DNA from 2 places in the Kitasatospora sp. NPDC048365 genome. Region 2 is predicted to be linked to the other one. Evidence: riboswitches for the same ligand, from Rfam matches in the RefSeq annotation. Region 2 holds a riboswitch; the other holds the start of a gene.
What was found. Region 2 has a riboswitch for glycine ahead of gcvT (glycine cleavage system aminomethyltransferase GcvT). Riboswitches for the same ligand answer to the same signal wherever they lie in the genome.
Positions count from the first base shown of each region.

Region 1: linked by a shared signal. The riboswitch ahead of gcvP (aminomethyl-transferring glycine dehydrogenase) and the one ahead of gcvT (glycine cleavage system aminomethyltransferase GcvT) in region 2 are both predicted to bind glycine.

Region 1 is NZ_JBICYJ010000024.1:112,267-115,465, reverse strand. It holds gene ACGFX4_RS24185 (PRC and DUF2382 domain-containing protein) at 1-870, opposite strand, end outside; glycine riboswitch at 1,061-1,167, shown strand; gene gcvP (aminomethyl-transferring glycine dehydrogenase) at 1,394-3,199, shown strand, end outside.
Region 2 is NZ_JBICYJ010000001.1:351,856-355,054, forward strand. It holds gene glyA (serine hydroxymethyltransferase) at 1-118, opposite strand, end outside; gene gcvH (glycine cleavage system protein GcvH) at 199-576, opposite strand; gene gcvT (glycine cleavage system aminomethyltransferase GcvT) at 656-1,774, opposite strand; glycine riboswitch at 1,924-2,028, opposite strand; gene ACGFX4_RS01575 (enhanced serine sensitivity protein SseB) at 2,140-2,907, shown strand; gene ACGFX4_RS01580 (enhanced serine sensitivity protein SseB C-terminal domain-containing protein) at 3,014-3,199, shown strand, end outside.

The DNA.
Region 1 (3,199 bases), on a different contig from region 2:
CGGGGCCAGGTACTTGCGCACCACCGGCCGCTCCTCGCGCAGGGTCACCTCCTCCATCGCCTCGTCGATCTCCTGCTCGGTGAGCGACTCCCGCTCCTGCTCGGTGACCGGGACGCGTTCCACCCGCACCCGCTCGCGCACCACCGGCACCCGGCGCTCGACCGGCTCGGTGGTCACGTACTTGCGCAGCCGGGCGGTGCCCAGCTCGTGCCACTCGGTGGTGATCTCCAGGCGCTCCTCGCGGCAGGTGATCTCGATCGGGGCGGCGGGCGCGTCGCCGGTGGCCGCCGTCCGGGCGTGCGCCTGGGGCTGCGGCTGCGTCTGCGGGAGCTTGTGCTCGGCCGGCGCGGCGTAGGTCGGCGGCGGGGCGAGGGTGCGGTTCACGGCGGGCTGGGCGTGCTGCGCGGGCTGGGCGCCGGCCGCCTGGGCCGCCGCCGCGGCGGCGACCGGGGCGGTGGTGCCGAAGTCCCGGTCGACGGGCTTGTCCATGGACTTGTCGGCGGGCCGCTCCGCGGCGAGGGAGCCGTTGGCCGCGGTCGGCGGCACGGGCTGGCCGTTGCCGGTGTCCAGCCCGTAGTAGCGGTACAGCTGGAGCTCCTGGGCGGGGGAGAGGTGCTGCCCCACACCGAAGTCCGGGGATTCCTTGATCAGCGACTTGTCGTACGGGACGCGCAGCTCGTCCCCGGAGAATTCGCTGGTGGTCAGCGGGACGAAGGCGTCCCGGCCGAAGATTCCGGTGCGCACGGCGGCCCACTCGGGTTCGCCGGTCGCGTCGTCCAGATACACCTCGTCGACCGTGCCGATCTTGTCACCGTTCCGGTCGACCGCCTTGTGTCCGATCAGGTCGCGCGGATCGATATCGGTCTGCACGCTGTCCTCCAGTCCTGCTGCTCCTTGAGAATCCGTCAAAGGGGGGTGGTCGGAGGAGCTGGCCGACCACCACTTCACACGAAACGACATGTATCGGACACCGGCGAGCGGAGCTCAGCCGTCCGGGGCAGATCACAGGCCCGGACCGGTGATCGGGAACGTTCGCGCTGGTACCCTGGGCGGCGACCGCCGAGCCCGCTCGGGAGAGTCCCCGGCCCCGCGCGAGCGGGTGCGAAGGGGCGCCGAAGGAGCAACTCCTCCCCGGAATCTCTCAGGCATCCGTACCGAACGGGATCAGGTCACTCTGGAAAGCAGGGCAGGATCGCCGGCACAGGAGCCGGCGGCACCACCCTCACCGACGGTGCAAGTCGACGGGACGCCTCACGGCGCCGGCACGGCGAAGCTCTCAGGTACCGATGACAGAGGGGGAGGCCTGACGGGTTCGTCTGCTTTTCCGGCTCCCACGGCGTCCGGACCGGCATGCGTACCCCCGCCGGTCCGTGACCAGGAGGCCCCGACCCCCATGAACGCCAAGCCTTCCCTCACCGAGCTCGAGCAGGCCAGTCCCTTCCAGGGCCGCCACATCGGCCCCGACGCCGCCGCGCAGGACAAGATGCTGGCCCAGGTCGGCTACGGCTCCCTGGACGAGCTGTCCGACGCCGCCGTCCCCGCCGCCATCCGCAGCCTCACCGCGCTGGGCCTGCCGGCCGGCCGCTCCGAGGCCCAGGTGCTCGCCGAGCTGCGCGAGCTGGCCGGCCGCAACTCCGTGCTGACCTCCATGATCGGCCTGGGGTACTACGGCACCTTCACCCCGCCGGTGATCCTGCGCAACGTGCTGGAGAACCCGGCCTGGTACACCGCGTACACGCCGTACCAGCCGGAGATCTCGCAGGGCCGCCTGGAGGCGCTGCTCAACTTCCAGACCCTGGTCGCCGACCTGACCGGCCTGGACACCTCCGGCTCCTCGCTGCTGGACGAGGGCACCGCGGCCGCCGAGGCGATGGCGCTGGCCCGCCGCGTCACCAAGGTCAAGGGCGGCGTCTTCCTGGTCGACGCCGACTCGCTGCCGCAGACCATCGCGGTGATCGAGACCCGCGCCGAGCCGACCGGTGTCGAGGTGGTCGTCGCCGACCTGTCGAACGGCATCCCGGCGGAGGTCGCCGAGCGCGGCGTCTTCGGCGTGCTGGTGCAGTACCCGGGCGCCTCCGGTGCGGTCCGCGACCTCAAGCCACTGATCGACCGGGCCCACGAGCTGGGCGCGGTCGTCGCGGTCGCCGCCGACCTGCTGGCCCTGACCCTGCTGAAGTCCCCGGGCGAGCTGGGCGCCGACATCGCCTGCGGCACCTCGCAGCGCTTCGGCGTCCCGATGGGCTTCGGCGGCCCGCACGCCGGCTACCTCGCGGTCCGCGCCGCGTACGCCCGCAACCTGCCCGGCCGCCTGGTCGGCGTCTCGGTGGACGCGGACGGCCACCGCGCCTACCGCCTGGCCCTGCAGACCCGCGAGCAGCACATCCGCCGCGAGAAGGCCACCTCCAACATCTGCACCGCCCAGGTGCTGCTGGCCGTGATGGCCTCCATGTACGCCGTCTACCACGGCCCGGACGGCCTGGCGGACATCGCCCGCCGCACCCACCGCTACGCCGCGGCGCTCGCCGCCGGCCTGCGCGCGGGCGGCGTGGAGCCGGCGCACGAGTCGTTCTTCGACACCGTCACCGTGCGCGTCCCGGGCCGGGCCGCCGCCGTGGTCGCCGGCGCGCTCGCCGAGGGCGTCAACCTCTTCCAGGTCGACGAGGACACAGTCTCGATCTCCTGCGACGAGACCACCACCCGCGAGCACCTGGCCTCGGTCTTCGCCGCCTTCGGCGTCACCGCCGAGATCGCCGAGGACGCGGAGACCCTGCCGGAGGCGCTGCTGCGCTCCGACGAGTACCTGACCCACCCGGTCTTCCACAGCCACCGCTCCGAGACCGCCATGCTGCGCTACCTGCGCCGCCTGTCGGACCGCGACTACGCGCTGGACCGCGGCATGATCCCGCTGGGCTCCTGCACCATGAAGCTCAACGCGACCACCGAGATGGAGCCGGTGACCTGGCCGGAGTTCGGCCAGCTGCACCCCTTCGCCCCGGTCGACCAGGCGGCGGGCTACCTCACCCTGATCCGCGAGCTGGAGCAGCAGCTGGTCGAGGTGACCGGCTACGACGCGGTCTCCATCCAGCCGAACGCCGGCTCCCAGGGCGAGCTGGCCGGCCTGCTGGCCGTCCGCGCCTACCACCTGGCCAACGGCGACACCCAGCGCGACGTCTGCCTGATCCCGTCCTCCGCGCACGGC
Region 2 (3,199 bases):
GGGCGAAGTTCTCGGAGGCGATCATTTCGAGGGTGGTCTGCTGGCGGTGCAGCTCGGCGTCGACCGCGGCGGCGATCTCCGGGTCGAGCGCGTGCAGGGACTGGTTGAGAACCGTCATGAGGTGGATCTCCCCGTGGAGCGGGTGGGCGGAGGCGGGGCGGCCGCCGCGCTGCGGCCGCCCCCGGGACACGAGTCGGGTCAGCCGCCGATGAAGGCGGTGTACTCCTCGGCGCTGAGCAGCTTGTCGGTGGCCTCGACGCGGACCTTGAACAGCCAGGCGCCCTCGAAGGCCTCCGCGTTCACCAGCGCCGGGTCGTCGATGACGGCCTGGTTGACCTCGGTGACCTCGCCGGTGGCGGGGGAGAACAGGTCGCTGACCGACTTGGTGGACTCGAGCTCGCCACAGGTCTCACCCGCGGTGACGGTGTCACCGACCTCCGGGAGCTGGACGTACACGATGTCGCCGAGGGCGTCGGCGGCGTGGGCGGTGATGCCGACGGTCGCGACGGCGCCCACCTCAGCGGTGGTCAGCCACTCGTGCTCCTCGGTGTACTGCAGGTGCGTGGGGTTGCTCATGACGTCATTCTCCAGGATCGCAAGAGGGTAGGGCGGAGCCGTCCGCTGAGCGGACCGGGCAGTGAAGGGGGGAGGAAGCTCAGCGGGCGCGCTTGTAGAACGGCAGCGCCACGACCTCGACCGGCTCGTGCTTGCCGCGCACGTCCACCGCGACCGCGGTGCCCGGCTCGGCGTGCGCGGCGTCCACGTACGCGATGGCGATCGGCTTGCCCAGGGTGGGGGAGGGCGAGCCGGAGGTGATGGTGCCGATCGGGGTGCCGTCGGCGGCGACCACGGTGTACTCGGCGCGCGGGACGCGCTTGCCGTCCGACACCAGGCCGACCAGCTTGCGCGGCGGGTTGGCCTCGGCCTGGGCGGCGGCGGCCTCCAGCGCCTTGCGGCCGACGAACTCGCCGCCGTTGGTGGTCTTGTCGAAGCGGACGACCCGGCCGAGGCCCGCGTCGAACGGGGTCAGCTCGGTGGTCAGCTCGTGGCCGTACAGCGGCATGCCGGCCTCCAGGCGCAGCGTGTCGCGGCAGGACAGGCCGCACGGCACCAGGCCCTTGTCGGCGCCGGCCTCGGTGAGGGCGGTCCACAGGTGCGCGGCGTCGGCCGGGGCGCAGAAGATCTCGAAGCCGTCCTCGCCGGTGTAGCCGGTGCGGGCCAGCCAGACGTCCTTGCCGGCCACGGTGGCGGGCAGCAGGGCGTAGTACTTGAGGCCGGGCAGGTCGGCGTCGGTGACCGAGCCGAGGATGCCGTTGGCCTCCGGGCCCTGGACGGCGATCAGCGCGTAGGCGTCGCGGTCGTCGCGGACCTGGACGTCGAAGCCCTCGGTGCGGGCGGTCAGCGCGTCCAGCACCACCTGGGCGTTGGAGGCGTTGGCGACCACCATGTACTCGTTCTCGGCGGTCCGGTAGACGATCAGGTCGTCCAGGATGCCGCCGTCCTCGCGGCAGATCATGGTGTAGCGGGCGCGCAGCACGCCGAGCGCCGAGATGAAGCCGACCAGCGCGTGGTCCAGGAACTCGCCGGCCTGCGGGCCGGAGACGGTGATCTCGCCCATGTGCGAGAGGTCGAAGAGACCGGCCTTGGTGCGGACCGCGAGGTGCTCCTCGCGCTCGCTGCCGTAGCGCAGCGGCATGTCCCAGCCGGCGAAGTCGGTCATGGTGGCACCGAGCGAGCGGTGAAGCGCGTCGAGCGCGGTGAGGCGGAGGGACATGACGGCAGAGCTCCTTGGCTGCATATGGGCATGCGGGGGTGGAGTCTCCCCGTCTGTCGTCACAACCTGAGAGCTTCACCGCATCCAAGGATGGCGGCTTGCACCGTGGGTGGGCGCACGGCGCGGCCGTGTCCACTTTCCAGATGTGCCTCGCCCGTGCGGTATGGGTGCCTGAGAGATTCCGGGGAGGACTTGCTCCTTCGGCGCCGGTCGCGCCCCCGACAGGGGCGTTCCGGCTCTCCCGCGCGGGTTCGAGCGGCCAGTATGAAGTTCGGCGCGCACATCATGGCATGCCCGGCGCCCGGTAGGGGAGTGCACCCCGGCGGATACGCTTCTCACAGCAGTGGATCTGAAGGGGTGGACCGATGGATTTCCCGGTGGGTGAGGCTCCGCAGGGCGGCGCGTGGCCGGCCAACGAGCTGGAGCAGGTGCTCACCGCGGCGCTCGGCGATCCGGGGGCGACGCCCCGGGTGATCGAGGTGCTGGGCCGCAGCCAGGTGTGGATCCCGCTGCCGGCGGGCGCGGACCCGCAGGGCGAGTCGCTGGACCTGCCGACCATCGAGCTGGCCGGTGCGCCGTACGTCCCGGTGTTCTCCTCGCAGGAGGTGTTCCTGCGGCACGCGCCCGGCATGGCCTTCGCGGTCGCCCCGATGTGGGAGTTCGCCCGCGGACTGCCGCTGGGCATCGGGATCGCGGTCAACCCGGAGGCCCCGGTGGGCATCCCGGTGCCGCCGGAGGGCGTGGGCGAGCTGCGCCGCGGCCCGCAGGGCGACCGCTGGGCGGCCGAGGGGATCCAGGAGGGGGCCCGGGTGGCGCTCAAGGAGCCCGATCCGCACCAGGAGCCGTTCGCCTTCCTGGCCGCCGTGACCACCGAACTCGCCGCACTTCCGGGCGTGCTGACGGCGCGTCGGGCGCTGGCCCGGGTGGAGGGCGAGCCGACCCTGCTGTACGTCGGCGTCCAGCTGGACCCGGCGCTGCCGGCCGACCCCGCGGAGGTCAACCAGGCGCTCGGCCGGGCACTGGGAACCGCCGCCCCGGCCTGGCGCGTCAACCTGGTGCTGTTGGACCTGGTCGCGGACCCGGTGGTCGAGTGGCTGCTGACCCGGGTGCAGCCGTTCTACGTCCGGCCGTGACGGGGCGGCGGCGGTGACCGGCCAGTAGGGGGACGGCGGCATGACGAGTGTCCGGCCCGCCCCATAGGGTTGGCCCGACACCGCAGGGCGGACGGAAGAGGGCGACGTGACGGGAGCAGCCGGCGACCCGGGCGCGATCGAGCGCGCCCTCAGAGAGGTCGCACCGGAGCGCTGGGCGGCGTACGAGACGCTGCTGCGGGCGCTCGCCGAGGGCAGGGTCTGGATGCTGCTCTGGCACGGCACGCCCGGCAGCCCGGACGCCCAGTACGGGAACATGGAGATCGGCGGGATG